2 regions of the Streptomyces sp. NPDC040545 genome follow, and region 1 is predicted to be linked to the other one. Evidence: predicted binding sites of a transcription regulator. Region 1 holds the regulator's gene; the other holds the start of a gene.
What was found. Region 1 encodes HrcA, which represses chaperone genes, less so after heat shock. Its sites were predicted from a motif close to TTNGCACTCNGNNNNNCNGAGTGCNAA; they were not measured.
Positions count from the first base shown of each region.

Region 2: a site for HrcA is predicted at 3,982-4,008, ahead of groL (chaperonin GroEL). Genes of this name have one in related genera too.

Region 1 covers NZ_JBVIWA010000012.1:158,661-165,876, reverse strand. Annotated here, with positions in the region: gene ACZ573_RS23115 (histidine triad nucleotide-binding protein) at 1-299, opposite strand, end outside; gene ACZ573_RS23110 (16S rRNA (uracil(1498)-N(3))-methyltransferase) at 373-1,119, opposite strand; gene ACZ573_RS23105 (nitronate monooxygenase) at 1,116-2,207, opposite strand; gene dnaJ (molecular chaperone DnaJ) at 2,364-3,503, opposite strand; gene hrcA (heat-inducible transcriptional repressor HrcA) at 3,504-4,520, opposite strand; gene ACZ573_RS23090 (MBL fold metallo-hydrolase) at 4,677-5,402, shown strand; gene ACZ573_RS23085 (DUF3097 domain-containing protein) at 5,431-6,249, shown strand; gene hemW (radical SAM family heme chaperone HemW) at 6,323-7,216, opposite strand, start outside.
Region 2 covers NZ_JBVIWA010000015.1:89,916-97,131, forward strand. Annotated here, with positions in the region: gene ACZ573_RS26205 (alpha/beta fold hydrolase) at 1-784, shown strand, start outside; gene ACZ573_RS26210 (hypothetical protein) at 820-999, shown strand; gene ACZ573_RS26215 (4'-phosphopantetheinyl transferase family protein) at 996-1,850, shown strand; gene groL (chaperonin GroEL) at 2,192-3,814, opposite strand; gene ACZ573_RS26225 (cold-shock protein) at 4,142-4,348, opposite strand; gene ACZ573_RS26230 (MoaD/ThiS family protein) at 4,774-5,052, opposite strand; gene thrC (threonine synthase) at 5,089-6,378, opposite strand; SAM riboswitch class I at 6,396-6,553, opposite strand; gene ACZ573_RS26240 (glucosyl-3-phosphoglycerate synthase) at 6,739-7,216, shown strand, end outside.

The sequences.
Region 1 (7,216 bases):
GTCTGCCCGGCGCCGGAGCCGGTGTTGAACACGACCCGGTAGCCGTGTTCGACGATCTTCTCGTCGAGGGCGACCTGGCCGGCCTCGCGCAGTATGTCGGCGGCGACGGACGGCTCGGCCTCCACGAGGGAGGCCGCGTCGGCGTAGTGCACCTTGGGGATGACGAGCACGTGCGTGGGCGCCTGCGGGTTGATGTCCCGGAAGGCGACCGTGGTCTCGGTCTCCCGTACCACGGTCGCGGGGATCTGCCCCGCGACGATCTTGCAGAACAGGCAGTCGGCCTGCGGTTCCCCGGCCATTGCTGAGCCTCCCGTGACGGTGATCGGTCCGGGCATCGTATCCAGCCGGGCGCCCGCCGCGGGCGCGGTCGCGTCAGGACCAGCGGCCCGTACGGGCCAGCAGCACCGCCGTGGCCGCCGTCCCGGCCGTGGAGGTCCGCAGGACGGAACGGCCCAGGCGGTAGGGGTGCGCCCCCGCGGCGGCGAAAACGGCCAGCTCCTCCGGGGAGACGCCGCCCTCCGGGCCGACCACCAGCACGACGGAACCGGCCTTCGGGAGCTCGGCCGTGGCCAGCGCCCCGGACGGGGTGTCGCGGTCCTCGTGGAGCACCATCGCCAGGTCGGCGCCGGCCAGCAGCGCCGCCACCTGCTTGGTGGACATGGCCTCGGCCACCTCCGGGAAGCGCACCCGGCGGGACTGCTTGCCCGCCTCCCGGGCCGTGGCCCGCCACTTGGCCAGGGACTTGGCCCCGCGGTCGCCGCGCCACTGCGTGATGCAGCGCGAGGCCTGCCAGGGCACGATCGCGTCCACGCCGGTCTCGGTCATCGTCTCGACGGCCAGCTCGCCCCGGTCCCCCTTGGGCAGGGCCTGGACCACCGTGATCCGCACCTCCGGCTCCGGCTCCTCCGTGACGGTGTGCAGGTCCATGACGACCAGCCGGTCCTTGCCCTCGGCAGCCTTGACCACGCCCTCCGCCCAGTGGCCGCGCCCGTCCGTGAGGACCACGTCCTCGCCCGGGTTCAGGCGCTTCACGGACACCGCGTGCCGGCCCTCCGGGCCGTCCAGCACGAACTCGGGCCCCGCGGGGACCTCTTCCACCACGAACACCGGGGCGGTCATGACGCACTCCTCATCTGCATTGCCTTCAACGTGCTCTGTGCCTCGGCCAGTTCGGCCGCCAGCACCTCCACCAGCTCCCCCGCCGGCAGCGGTCGCGCCAGCCGGTGCCCCTGGCCCGCCCACAGGGCCATGCCCTGCGGGTCCCCGGCCGCGGCGGCGGCCTTGCGCAGCCCCGAGGTCAGGTGGTGGACCTGCGGGTACGCGGCCGGGGCGTACGGCCCGTGCTCGCGCATGAAGCGGTTGACCAGAACCCGCGCCGGCCGCCCGGAGAAGGCCCGGGTCAGCTCGGTGCGGGCGAACAGCGGGTCCGTCAGCGCCTTCTTGTGGACCGGGTCCGCACCCGATTCCGGGCAGGCCAGGAAGGCCGTCCCGAGCTGCGCCGACTCCGCGCCCGCGGCCAGCAGGGCCGCGATCTGCGAGCCCCGCATGATCCCGCCCGCCGCGATGATCGGGAGCGCCACGGCCTCCCGTACCTGCGCCACCAGTGCGAGGAGGCCCACGGTCGCCGTGCCGTCGATCTGCGGGTCGTCCCGGTGCGTGCCCTGGTGGCCACCGGCCTCGGCGCCCTGGACGCAGACGGCGTCCGCACCCGCGTGCTGGGCGCTGCGCGCCTCCTCGACGGAGGTGACCGTGACGACGGTGTACGTACCGGCCTTGCGCAGGGCCGCGAGGGCCGCGAAGGCGGGACAGCCGAAGGTGAACGAGACCACCGGGACCGGGTCTTCGAGGAGGATGGCCAGCTTGGCGTCGTAGCCGTCGTCGCTGGTGCCGATGATGTCCTCCTCGGCGAGCGAGATCTCGTACCAGCTCGCCTCACCGGCCAGCTGCCCGCGGTAGGCCTCCACGGCGGCCGGATCGACGTAACCGGTCTGCGGCATGAAGAGGTTGACACCGAAACGGCGCCGGGTCAGCGCCCGCACCTGCTTGATCTCCTGGTACATCCCGTCGGCGGTCTTGTAGCCGCCGGCCAGGAAGCCCAGCCCGCCCGCCTCGCACACGGCGGCGGCGAGCACGGGACAGGAGGCGCCGCCCGCCATGGGAGCCTGCACGATCGGGTACGGGGAGAGACCGTTCGGTGCCGAGGACATGGACTGCATCGTGCCACGTCCCGCGCACGGGGCCGAATCATGGCATTCGCCTGGCATAGTCCGCTTCCTGACCGGCCTCCGGCCGCCGCCGGGCCCATGTGACGAGCCCGGCCGGGGAATCCCCAGGCCGGGCTCGTGACGGTGGATCGCGGTCGGTCAGCGACCGTTGAAAGCGTCCTTCAGCCGGCTGAACAGACCCTGCTGACCCGGCGCGAACTGACCCATCGGCCGCTCCTCGCCGCGCAGCTTCGCCAGCTGGCGGAGCAGGTCCTCCTGCTGGGCGTCCAGCTTGCCCGGGGTGGTGACCTCGACGTGCACGATCAGGTCGCCGCGTCCACCACCGCGCAGGTGGGTGACACCGCGCCCGTGCAGCGGGATCGCCTGGCCGGACCCGGTGCCGGGCCGGATGTCGATCTCCTCCAGCCCGTCCAGCGTCTCCAGCGGGCACTTGGTGCCCAGCGCGGCCGCCGTCATCGGGATGGTGACCGTGCAGTGCAGGTCGTCCCCGCGCCGCTGGAAGGTCGGGTGCGCCAGCTCGTGGATCTCCACGTACAGGTCGCCGGCGGGGCCGCCGCCGGGGCCGACCTCACCCTCGCCCGCGAGCTGGATCCGGGTGCCGTTCTCGACACCGGCCGGGATCTTGACCGTGAGACTGCGGCGGGAGCGGACCCGGCCGTCGCCCGCGCACTCGTGGCACGGGGTCGGGACCACGGTGCCGAAGCCCTGGCACTGCGGGCAGGGGCGCGAGGTCATGACCTGGCCCAGGAAGGACCGGGTGACCTGCGAGACCTCACCGCGGCCGCGGCACATGTCACATGTCTGCGCCGAGGTGCCAGGAGCGGCGCCCTCACCGGAGCAGGTGTTGCAGACGACGGCCGTGTCGACCTGGATGTCCTTGGTGGTCCCGAAGGCCGCCTCGTCCAGCTCCAGGTCCAGACGGATCATCGCGTCCTGGCCGCGCCGGGTCCGCGAGCGCGGGCCGCGCTGCGAGGCCTGGCCGAAGAAGGCGTCCATGATGTCGGAGAAGTTGCCGAAGCCACCCGCTCCGAAGCCGCCCGCTCCGCCGCCGCCGCCCGAGGAGGACAGCGGGTCGCCGCCGAGGTCGTAGACCTGCTTCTTCTGCGGGTCCGAGAGCACCTCGTAGGCCGCGTTGATCTCCTTGAAGCGCTCCTGCGTCTTCGGGTCCGGATTCACATCCGGGTGGAGTTCACGCGCGAGGCGCCGGAAGGCCTTCTTGATCTCGTCCTGCGATGCGTCGCGGCGCACGCCGAGAACGGCGTAGTAGTCCGTGGCCACTTACGACTCCGCCAGGATCTGTCCGACGTAACGTGCCACTGCGCGTACCGCTCCCATCGTTCCGGGGTAGTCCATGCGGGTCGGTCCGACCACGCCGAGTTTGGCGACTGCTTCGCCGCCCGAACCGTAACCGACCGAGACGACCGACGTGGAGTTCAGTCCCTCGTAGGCGTTCTCATGCCCGATCCGTACGGCCATTCCCGACTCGTTGGCCTCGCCCAGCAGCTTGAGGAGCACGACCTGCTCCTCCAGCGCTTCGAGCACCGGCCTGATCGTCAGGGGAAAATCGTGTCCGAAGCGGGTGAGATTGGCGGTACCGCCGATCATCAGCCGCTCTTCGGCTTCCTCGACCAGGGTTTCGAGGAGGGTCCCGAGCACGGTGGAGACCGTGCCGCGGTCCTCGGCCTCGAAGGATTCGGGGAGGTCCTGGACGAGCGGGGGCACATCGGTGAAGCGGCGCCCGACGACCCGGCTGTTCAGCCGGGCCCGCAGGTCCGCCAGCGAGGTCTCCCCGAAGGGGCTCGGGCAGTCGATGAGCCGCTGCTCGACCCGCCCGGTGTCCGTGATCAGTACGAGCATCAGGCGCGCGGGAGCGAGCGAGAGCAGCTCCACGTGCCGGACGGTCGACCGGGTCAGGCTCGGGTACTGGACGACGGCGACCTGCCGGGTGAGCTGCGCGAGCAGCCGCACCGTGCGGCCGACCACGTCGTCGAGGTCGACGGCGCCGTCGAGGAAGTTCTGGATGGCCCGGCGCTCGGGCGACGACAGCGGCTTGACCCCCGCCAGCCTGTCGACGAAGAGCCGGTAGCCCTTGTCGGTGGGAATCCGGCCGGCGCTGGTGTGGGGCTGGGCGATGTAGCCCTCCTCCTCCAGCACGGCCATGTCGTTGCGCACGGTGGCGGGCGAGACGCCGAGCCGGTGCCGCTCCGTGAGCGCCTTGGAGCCGACCGGCTCCTCCGTCCCGACGTAGTCCTGGACGATGGCGCGCAGCACTTCGAGTCTGCGTTCGCTGAGCATCGCGCACACCTCCAGCTGTGGTCCGTTGCCGTGTTCTGCCGTGTTCTGCCGTGTTCGTTGGCACTCTGATCGTTCGAGTGCCAGAGAGCCCCCGCTCAGTGTACGGCCGGGCGGTAAGCCCCTGGCAAGGGAGGCCCGCCAGGGTAGCGTCGCGGTATGGACGTGCGTTGGGAAGAGTCCGGCTGGGAACGGCTGACGGGACGGGCCGGCCGGCGGCGGCTGCCGGTGTGGGACTGCACCGTGGGGCTGGTGGTGGGCGAGGATTCGGTCCTTCTGATCGACCCCGGTTCGTGTGTACGCGAGGGCGCCCAGGTGCGGGCCGAGGCGGAGCGGCTGACAGGGCGGCGCGTGACCCATATCGCATTCACGCACGGTCATTTCGATCACGTCCTGGGCGGGGCCGCCTTCGCCGGGGCCGAGGTGTTCGGGGCGGTCGGGCTGGCCGCACTGCTGTCGACGGGGCGCGAGGAGCTGCGCGGGGACGCGGTACGGCACGGGCTCGCGGAGGCGGAGGCGGCGCAGGCGGTGGACCTGCTGGTGCCGCCCGGGCACGCGGTGTCGGGCGAGTGGACGCTGGAACTGGGCGGCGTACAGGTGCTGCTGGCGAATGTGGGGCCCGGGCACACCGGGCACGACCTGGCCGTCTTCGTGCCGGGCGAGCGCGAGGTGGTCTTCTGCGGGGACCTGGTCGAGGAATCGGGCGAGCCCTCGGTGGGGCCGGACGCCAGGCCCGGGCAGTGGCCCGCGGCCCTGGACCGGCTGCTGTCGCTGGGCGGCGACGACGCACTGTACGTGCCGGGTCACGGAGCGGTGGTCGGGGCGGACTTCGTCCGTGCCCAACGCGCCACACTGGCGGCCCGTTTCGGCGTGTCGGAGGCGTGACGCGCGCGGCTCTCCTACTGTCGGCCGGATGCGCGAGTACTCCCCCGACCTGACCCCGCAGTGGAAGCGACCCAAGGCCGTGCCTGAGGTGGCGGCGGACCTGGACCTGGTGGTCGAGGTGGCCGGTACGGACTTCTGCGGCGCGGTGGTGGCCTGCGAGGCGGGCACGGTGACCCTGGAGGACCGCTTCGGCAAGCGGCGGGTGTTCCCGATGGAGCCGCGCGGGTTCCTGCTGGACGGCGACGTGGTCACCCTGGTCCGCCCCGCCCGCAGGCCCTCCGGGCCGCTCCTGACGGCCTCGGGCTCGCTGGCGGTGCCCGGGGCGCGGGCGCGGGTGGCGCGGGCCGGCCGGATCTACGTCGAGGGCCGGCACGACGCGGAGCTGGTGGAGCGGGTCTGGGGTGACGATCTGCGGATCGAGGGCGTGGTGGTGGAGTACCTGGAGGGCATCGACGACCTCCCGGCCGTCGTCGCCGACTTCGCCCCGGCGCCGGACGCCCGCCTCGGCGTCCTGGTCGACCACCTCGTCCCGGGGTCAAAGGAGTCCCGTATCGCGGCGTCGGTGACCTCGCCGGACGTCCTGATCGTGGGCCACCCGTACGTGGACGTCTGGCAGGCGGTGAAGCCGTCCGCGCTGGGCATCTCCGCGTGGCCGGTGATCCCGCCCGGCCAGGACTGGAAGACCGGCGTCTGCCGGGCCCTGGGCTGGCCGGAGAACACGGGCGCCGCCTGGCAGCACATCCTGTCCCGGGTCACCTCGTACCGCGACCTGGAACCCACCCTCCTGGGCTCGGTGGAACACCTCATCGACCACGTCACAGCCCCACCCAGCCCCGCCGGCGCTTGAGGCGGTCTTTCAGCCCCGCCGGCGTTCGAGGCGCCGGGGCCGGGGGCGGCGCCCCCGGCAACGGCGCCGCAGGCTAGTCCACCAGGTCCCGGACCACGGCGTCGGCCAGCAACCGCCCCCGCAGGGTCAGTACGGCCCGCCCGCCCTCGTACGGGCCAGGGGCCAGCAGACCGTCCGCCAGGGCCTTGCGGGAGGCGGCGAGCCCGGCCGGGGCCAGCAGCGACAACGGCACCCCGTCCACCAGCCGGAGCTCCAGCAGGATCCGCTCCACCCGCCGGTCCTCCCCGGAGAGGAGCTCGCGCCCCGCGCCCGGGGAACGGCCCTCCGCCAGCGCCGCGGCGTACGCGCCCGGGTGCTTCACGTTCCACCACCGCACCCCGCCCACGTGCGAGTGCGCACCCGGCCCCGCGCCCCACCAGTCGGCGCCGCGCCAGTACAGCTCGTTGTGCAGGCAGCGGCCGGCCTCCGAGGTGGCCCAGTTGGAGACCTCGTACCAGGAGTACCCGGCCTCGGCCATGACCGAGTCCGCGATCAGGTACCGGTCGGCGTGGACGTCGTCGTCCGTCATCGGGACCTCGCCGCGGCGGATCCGCCGCGCCAGCTGCGTGCCCTCCTCGACGATCAGCGCGTAGGCGCTGATGTGGTCCGGCCCGGCGCCCAGCGCCGCCGAGAGGGTCGCCCGCCAGTCCTCGTCCGACTCCCCGGGCGTGCCGTAGATCAGGTCGAGGTTGACGTGCTCGAAGCCCGCGGCCCGCGCCTCCGCGACGCACGCCTCGGGGCGCCCCGGCGTGTGGGTGCGGTCGAGCACCTTCAGGACGTGCTGCTTGGCGCTCTGCATGCCGAAGGAGACCCGGTTGAAGCCCCCGGCGCGCAGCTCGGCCAGGTACTTCGGGTCCACCGACTCCGGATTGGCCTCCGTGGTGATCTCTGCGTCCTCGGCCAGGCCGAATTCGTCCCGGATCGCCGC
Region 2 (7,216 bases), on a different contig from region 1:
GCCGAGGGCCACGGTCGTCGCCCTGCACGGGGCGGGGATGAGCGCCGGGTACTTCGACGGACCGGCGCACCCGGAGACCTCGCTCCTGGCGGTCGCCGCAGAACTGGGCTTCACGGTGGTGGCCATCGACCGCCCCGGATACGGCCGGTCGGCCGCCCAGCTCCCCTACGGCCAGGGGGTCGTGGCGCAGTCCCACACCCTGGCCGCGGCGCTGCGCCGGCTGGTGGGGCAGTACGAGACGGGCGCGGGCATCTTCCTGATGGGGCACTCCTTCGGGAGCAAGCCGGCGTTGCAGATCGCGGCGGACGGCACGGTCCCCGAGCTCATCGGCCTCGACCTGTCCGGCTGCGGCGCCGAATACCTGATTCCCCCCACCACACCGGCCACCCGCGCCGGAAGCTGGAAGCTCAACTGGGGCCCCTTACGGCTGTACCCCCCGGGGACGTTCCAGTCCAGCGTCGGCGTCGTCGCTCCGGCACCGGAACGTGAACTGGCTGACGCCGCTCAGTGGCCGACGGCGTTCGCAGCACTCGCGGAGCGGATACGCGTTCCGGTCCGGTTCACCTTCGCCGAGCACGAGGCGTGGTGGCGCCGCGACCACCAGGCGCTCACACGGTTGCGGAGCCGGCTGGTCTCGGCGCCCCGGGTCCTGATCGACCACCAGCCCGGCGCAGGCCACAACATCAGCCTCGGCTGGGCGGCACGGGCGTACCACCTGCGGGCTCTCGGCTTCGCGGAGGAGTGCCTGCGGCGGCAGTCACCGGAAACGGGACAACGCGCATGACCCGGGGACTCGTCGGTGAAGGGGACCTCCTCACCGTGAGCACGCCCCCTCCCTCTCGCGCGGAGGAGGAACACCCCCTGGTCGCGGTACTGAACATCTTCGCCCCCGGCATCGGGAACACTCTCGGAAGTACGGAGCGGGAAACGGAGGAAGACGCGCGCTTCATTCCGTACGACGCGGTGGCCCGGCGCCTGGCACGACTGGGGCTGTCATGACCGCGAGGGCGAGGCCGAGCCGGGCGCCGGAGAGCCTCTTCCTCGCCTGCGACCTGCAGGCGCCGGGGGCCGAGGCAGCGGCCCGAGCGGCACTCCGCCGCCTTTCCCCCGACGACCAGGAGCGCGTGGCACGCCTGCGCCGCCCCGCCGATCGGACGCGCTCGGTGCTGGCCCGCCGACTGGCCCTCCAAGCCGCAGGCCGGCTTCTCGGCGTCCCGTGGACCGGACTCCAGCTCGGGCGTCATCGCGATGGGCGCCCGTACGTGAAGACGCAGCCGCACCTGTTCGTGAGCATGGCGCACAGTGGCCGCTACGCGGTGGCCGCCGCGGCGCTTGGCGCGCGGGCAGGTGTGGACGTGGAGGAGATCTCGCGCGTGTCCGGGCTGCCGGACAGTGCCTTCCTCACTCCGGCCGAGATCTCCGCCCTGCCCTCGGCAGGGCGCGCCGCGGAGCACAGGGCGGCGCTGTGGGTGATGAAGGAAGCCGCGATGAAACTGACGGGCGAGGGCATGCGCGCGGGCATGAAGCGCGTCGGCTTCCGGCGGCAGGGAGATCCGCGGATTCCCTTTTCCGCGCACACGCCCTACACCGCCGGCGAGTTCAATGTCTGCCGTCTCCCCGGCGGGTACGTCTGCGCAGTGGGAGTTTCGGCGGGTGTACCACCCGCCGCTCCGACGGTCCTTGCCGTCGGCCCTCGAACACGGATGGAAACAGAGAGGACCGACTTCTCCGTGCATCCCTTCCAAGAACACGGCACCGCGTCACCGGCCGCACACCGAGCGGAACAGGACGAGGAGGTGGAGGTGGAGGTGGAGGAGGCTGAATCTCACATCTGGCTCAGCGTCAACTGAGTACGGCCACGGCCACGGCCACGGGCACCCCATGAGACCGGTCAGGGCGAGCGAGCAGCAGCTCTGACCACACCGCCCCGACGGCTCGCGCGTTCGTCATCTGCCGTGCCCTTCTCGCCACAACGGCGGGGAAGGCACGGCATTCCTCCCGGTACAAGCGGTATGCGTGTGGTGATCCCCCGGCCACGGCTGCACGCTGCACCGGGATGGGACGAATGCGCGGGTCGTCGGGGCCCACTGATTTTCTGACGCCTCCCGGAACGCCCGAGGGCGGCACCCCCGTGGGGGTGCCGCCCTCGTTCGAGAACAGCCGATCAACCGGTGGCCGGAGCCGGGGTCGATCAGAAGTCCATGTCACCACCCGGCATGCCGCCGCCCGCGGGGGCACCGGCCTTCTCGGGCTTGTCGGCGATGACGGCCTCGGTCGTCAGGAACAGCGCGGCGATCGACGCGGCGTTCTGCAGCGCGGAGCGCGTGACCTTCGCCGGGTCGATAATGCCCTCGGCGATCATGTCGACGTACTCGCCGGTCGCGGCGTTCAGGCCGTGACCGATCGGCAGGTTGCGCACCTTCTCGACGACGACGCCACCCTCGAGACCACCGTTGACGGCGATCTGCTTGAGCGGGGCCTCCAGCGCGAGCTTCACGGCGTTGGCGCCGGTCGCCTCGTCACCCTCGAGCTCCAGCTTCTCGAAGACCGCGGAGGCCTGCAGCAGGGCCACGCCACCACCGGCGACGATGCCCTCCTCGACGGCCGCCTTCGCGTTGCGAACGGCGTCCTCGATGCGGTGCTTGCGCTCCTTGAGCTCGACCTCGGTCGCGGCACCGGCCTTGATGACGGCCACGCCGCCGGCCAGCTTCGCGAGGCGCTCCTGGAGCTTCTCGCGGTCGTAGTCCGAGTCGGAGTTCTCGATCTCGGCGCGGATCTGGTTCACGCGACCGGCGACCTGGTCGCTGTCACCGGCACCGTCGACGATGGTGGTCTCGTCCTTGGTGATGACGACCTTGCGGGCGCGGCCGAGCAGGTCGAGACCGGCGTTCTCCAGCTTGAGGCCGACCTCCTCGGAGATGACCGTGCCGCCCGTGAGGATGGCGATGTCACCGAGCATGGCCTTGCGGCGGTCACCGAAGCCCGGGGCCTTGACGGCGACGGACTTGAAGGTGCCACGGATCTTGTTGACGACGAGGGTGGAGAGCGCCTCGCCCTCGACGTCCTCGGCGATGATCAGCAGCGGCTTGCCGGACTGCATGACCTTCTCCAGGAGCGGCAGCAGGTCCTTGACCGAGCCGATCTTGGAGTTGACGATCAGGATGTACGGGTCGTCGAGGGACGACTCCATGCGCTCCATGTCGGTGGCGAAGTACGCCGAGATGTAGCCCTTGTCGAAGCGCATACCCTCGGTGAGCTCCAGCTCCAGACCGAAGGTCTGGGACTCCTCGACGGTGATGACGCCTTCCTTGCCGACCTTGTCCATGGCCTCGGCGATGAGCTCGCCGATCTGGGTGTCGGCGGCGGAGATGGAGGCCGTGGAAGCGATCTGCTCCTTGGTCTCGACGTCCTTGGCCTGGGCGAGCAGGGCGGCGGAGACGGCCTCGACGGCCTTCTCGATACCACGCTTGAGGGCCATCGGGTTGGCACCGGCGGCCACGTTGCGCAGACCCTCGCGGACGAGCGCCTGGGCCAGCACGGTGGCGGTGGTCGTACCGTCGCCGGCGACGTCGTCCGTCTTCTTGGCGACTTCCTTGACCAGCTCGGCGCCGATCTTCTCGTACGGGTCCTCGAGCTCGATCTCCTTGGCGATGGAGACACCATCGTTGGTGATCGTGGGGGCGCCCCACTTCTTCTCAAGGACGACGTTGCGACCCTTGGGGCCAAGGGTGACCTTGACGGCGTCGGCGAGCTGGTTCATCCCACGCTCGAGGCCGCGGCGGGCCTCCTCGTCGAACGCAATGATCTTGGCCATCTGAAGTGGTCCTCCCGGACAGCGGTGGATTGCTCCCAGGACCGCGCCCGCGCCCGCGACGGACGGCCTGCGTGCCCGGCGGTTCCTTCCCGCCGGACCCTGCGGGCCTCACCGACCCGGTCCTCGTTTCAGTAGCACTCTCACGTGGAGAGTGCTAACGCCAATGATTAGCACTCGACCCCTCCGAGTGCAAGCGGCTTCGCGCATCGCCCCGCTACTACCGGGCACACGGACGAGGGGCCCCCATCCCGTGTCCAGGATGTGGGCCCCTCGTGGTGTTCCAGGTCTTCGCTGAAGACTGTGCGTCGGTGGTCGATCGCGCCAGGACTAGCCGAGTGCGAGTTTGACCATGTCCGCCTGCGGACCCTTCTGGCCCTGCGAGATCTCGAACTCGACCCGCTGACCCTCTTCAAGGGTGCGGTACCCGTCCATCTGGATGGCGCTGTAGTGGACGAACACATCCGCACCACCGTCGACCGCGATGAAGCCGTAGCCCTTCTCCGCGTTGAACCACTTGACGGTGCCCTGAGCCATGCCTAACTCCCCTATTACTGGCCCTTGCGCAGGAACGCACTTCACGATCCCGGGTCAGAACTTGCGTCGGAACGCGTCGACCGAGGCTGAATGTATCTGCGCGGATGCTGTCTGCAACAGGTCAATCCGATGAGAATTCTGGACACCGAGAAACATTGAAATAGAGTGAAAATTTGCCATACTCCCGGGCAACTCGGGCCTGACATATCTCGCCAAAGCCCCATACCGCACTCGCATGTTGGCCCGATGTCGACCCTTGCGCGGCCCGTTCATATGCAGGGGGCAAGAACAGCGGAGGGGACTTCCCCAACCCTACCGCGCCCAATCAAGCAGAATTGCCCCCTCCGCTTTTGCGGAGGGGGCAATTTCGGTTTGCGCGTGTCACCTGGGCGGTGACGGGGATGCGGCCGGGGAGACCCGGGGAATCAGCAGCCGCCGGCGACGGCCGGGATGATCGAAACGCCGGCGCCGTCGGGCGTCGCCGCCTGCAGCCCGCCCTCGAAGCGCACGTCGTCGTCGTTGACGTAGACGTTCACGAAACGGCGCAGCTTGCCCTGGTCGTCCAGGACGCGCGCGGCGATGCCCGGGTGGTTCTTCTCCAGGGACTCGATGACCTCGGCGAGGGTCGCGCCCTCCGCCGGGACCTCGGCGACGCCGCCGGTGTAGGTGCGCAGGATGGTGGGGATGCGGACGTTGACGCTCATGGCGCTACTGCCTTTCCGGGAGTACGTGGAGGGTGGTCAGGCCAGGCCGGCGGCGCGGAAGGCGTCCAGGCTCGGGCGGATGGTGGCGGTCTGCCCGCTGTCCGCGGCCACCGCCTCCAGGGTCTTGAGGCCGTCACCGGTGTTGAGGACGACGGTGGTCAGCGTCGGGTCGAGCTGACCGTTGTCGATGAGCTTCTTCGTCACGCCGACGGTCACACCGCCCGCGGTCTCGGCGAAGATGCCCTCGGTCTGCGCGAGGATCTTGATGGCCTCGACGACCTGCTCGTCGGTGACGTCCTCGACGAAACCGCCGGTGCGGCGGGCGATGTCCAGGACGTACGGGCCGTCCGCCGGGTTGCCGATGGCCAGCGACTTGGCGATGGTGTTCGGCTTCTGCGGGCGGACCACGTCGTGACCGGCCTTGAAGGCGGTGGACACCGGGGAGCAGCCCTCGGCCTGGGCGCCGAAGATCTTGTACGGCTTGTCCTCGACGAGGCCGAGCTTGATGAGCTCCTGCAGACCCTTGTCGATCTTCGTCAGCTGCGAGCCGGACGCGATCGGGATCACGATCTGGTCGGGCAGCTGCCAGCCGAGCTGCTCGCAGATCTCGTACGCGAGCGTCTTGGAGCCCTCGCCGTAGTACGGACGCAGGTTGACGTTGACGAAGCCCCAGCCCTCGCCCAGCGGGTCGCCGATGAGCTCGGAGCAGAAACGGTTGACGTCGTCGTAGTTGCCCTCGATGCCGACAAGGTCGCCGCCGTACACACCGGCCATGACGACCTTGCCCTGCTCCAGGTCGTGCGGGATGAACACGCAGGAACGGAAGCCGGCCCGGGCGGCCGCGGCGCCGACGGCGCCGGCCAGGTTGCCGGTCGAGGAGCAGGACAGGGTGGTGAAGCCGAAGGCGCGGGCGGCCTCGACGGCGATGGCCACGACGCGGTCCTTGAAGGAGTGCGTCGGGTTGCCGGAGTCGTCCTTGACGTAGAGCTTGCCGGTGATGCCCAGTTCCTTGGCCAGGTTGGCCGCGTCCACGAGCTTGGTGAAGCCGGGGTTCAGGCTGGGCTTGGAGGCCACGTCCGCGGGGACGGGCAGCAGCGGCGCGTAGCGCCAGATGTTGTTCGGGCCGGCCTCGATCGCGGCGCGCAGGGCCTCGACGTCTTCAGATGAACCAGTGCCGGTCGGGAGGTCGTAGGCGACTTCCAGCGGTCCGAAGCACTCGGCGCACGCGAAGATGGGGCCGAGGTCGAAGCGGGTACCGCACTCGCGACAGGAAAGGCCGGTGGCAGGTCCGAGATCAACAGAGGTGGCGACAGTCTGTGCAGCCATGATGGCGAGGCCCTTTCTCCTCATCTTCCCCATGGCGCACTTCGCCATGAGACGGAATTGGCACCTTCCCTAGCCGGGGACCTCGCTGACGAGCGCTGACGCGCGATCGCGAGAACCGACTGGAGGGTTGCCGGGGCTTCAACGGGCCGTGTCCCTCTGCCCCTCTGGATGAGCGGTATGGCACCGGCACACGCGCTCTGTGGCGCGCCGGTGCGTTTGTACGCGGGGACCCCCGGCATGCGGTGGTCCTTCGCGTTGTTCAAGACTGTAACCGAAGGCCCGGGCGGTTGAGACAGCCGTCCGAACCGCGAGATGGATCACATAAGGGCGAATATCGCCGACACGCAGGGAGTGCTGAGGGTGCTGGAAGAGGTGGAGCGATGGCTGGCCGACCGCTCCTGGTCCGCCGCCGACCGACCGCTCGACCAGCTGCTCGACCGGAAACGGGCGGCCGGGACCACGGTCAGCGTGGTGCTGCCCGCGCTGGACGAGGAGGCGACGGTCGGCGCGATCGTCGAGACCGTCCGGCGTGAGCTGATCGAGGGACTGCCCGTCCCCCTGGTCGACGAGCTGGTCGTCATCGACTCCGGCTCCGCCGACCGGACCGCGGAGGTCGCGGCGAAGGCCGGGGCCCGGGTGGTGCACCGCGACGAGATCCTGCCCCGCCTCCCGGCGCTGCCCGGCAAGGGCGAGGTGCTGTGGCGCTCGCTGCTGGCCACCGGTGGGGACATCGTCTGCTTCGTCGACGCCGACCTGCGGGACTTCTCCGCCACCTTCGTCTCCGGCATCGTCGGACCGCTGCTGACCGACCCCGGCGTGCAGTTCGTCAAGGCGATGT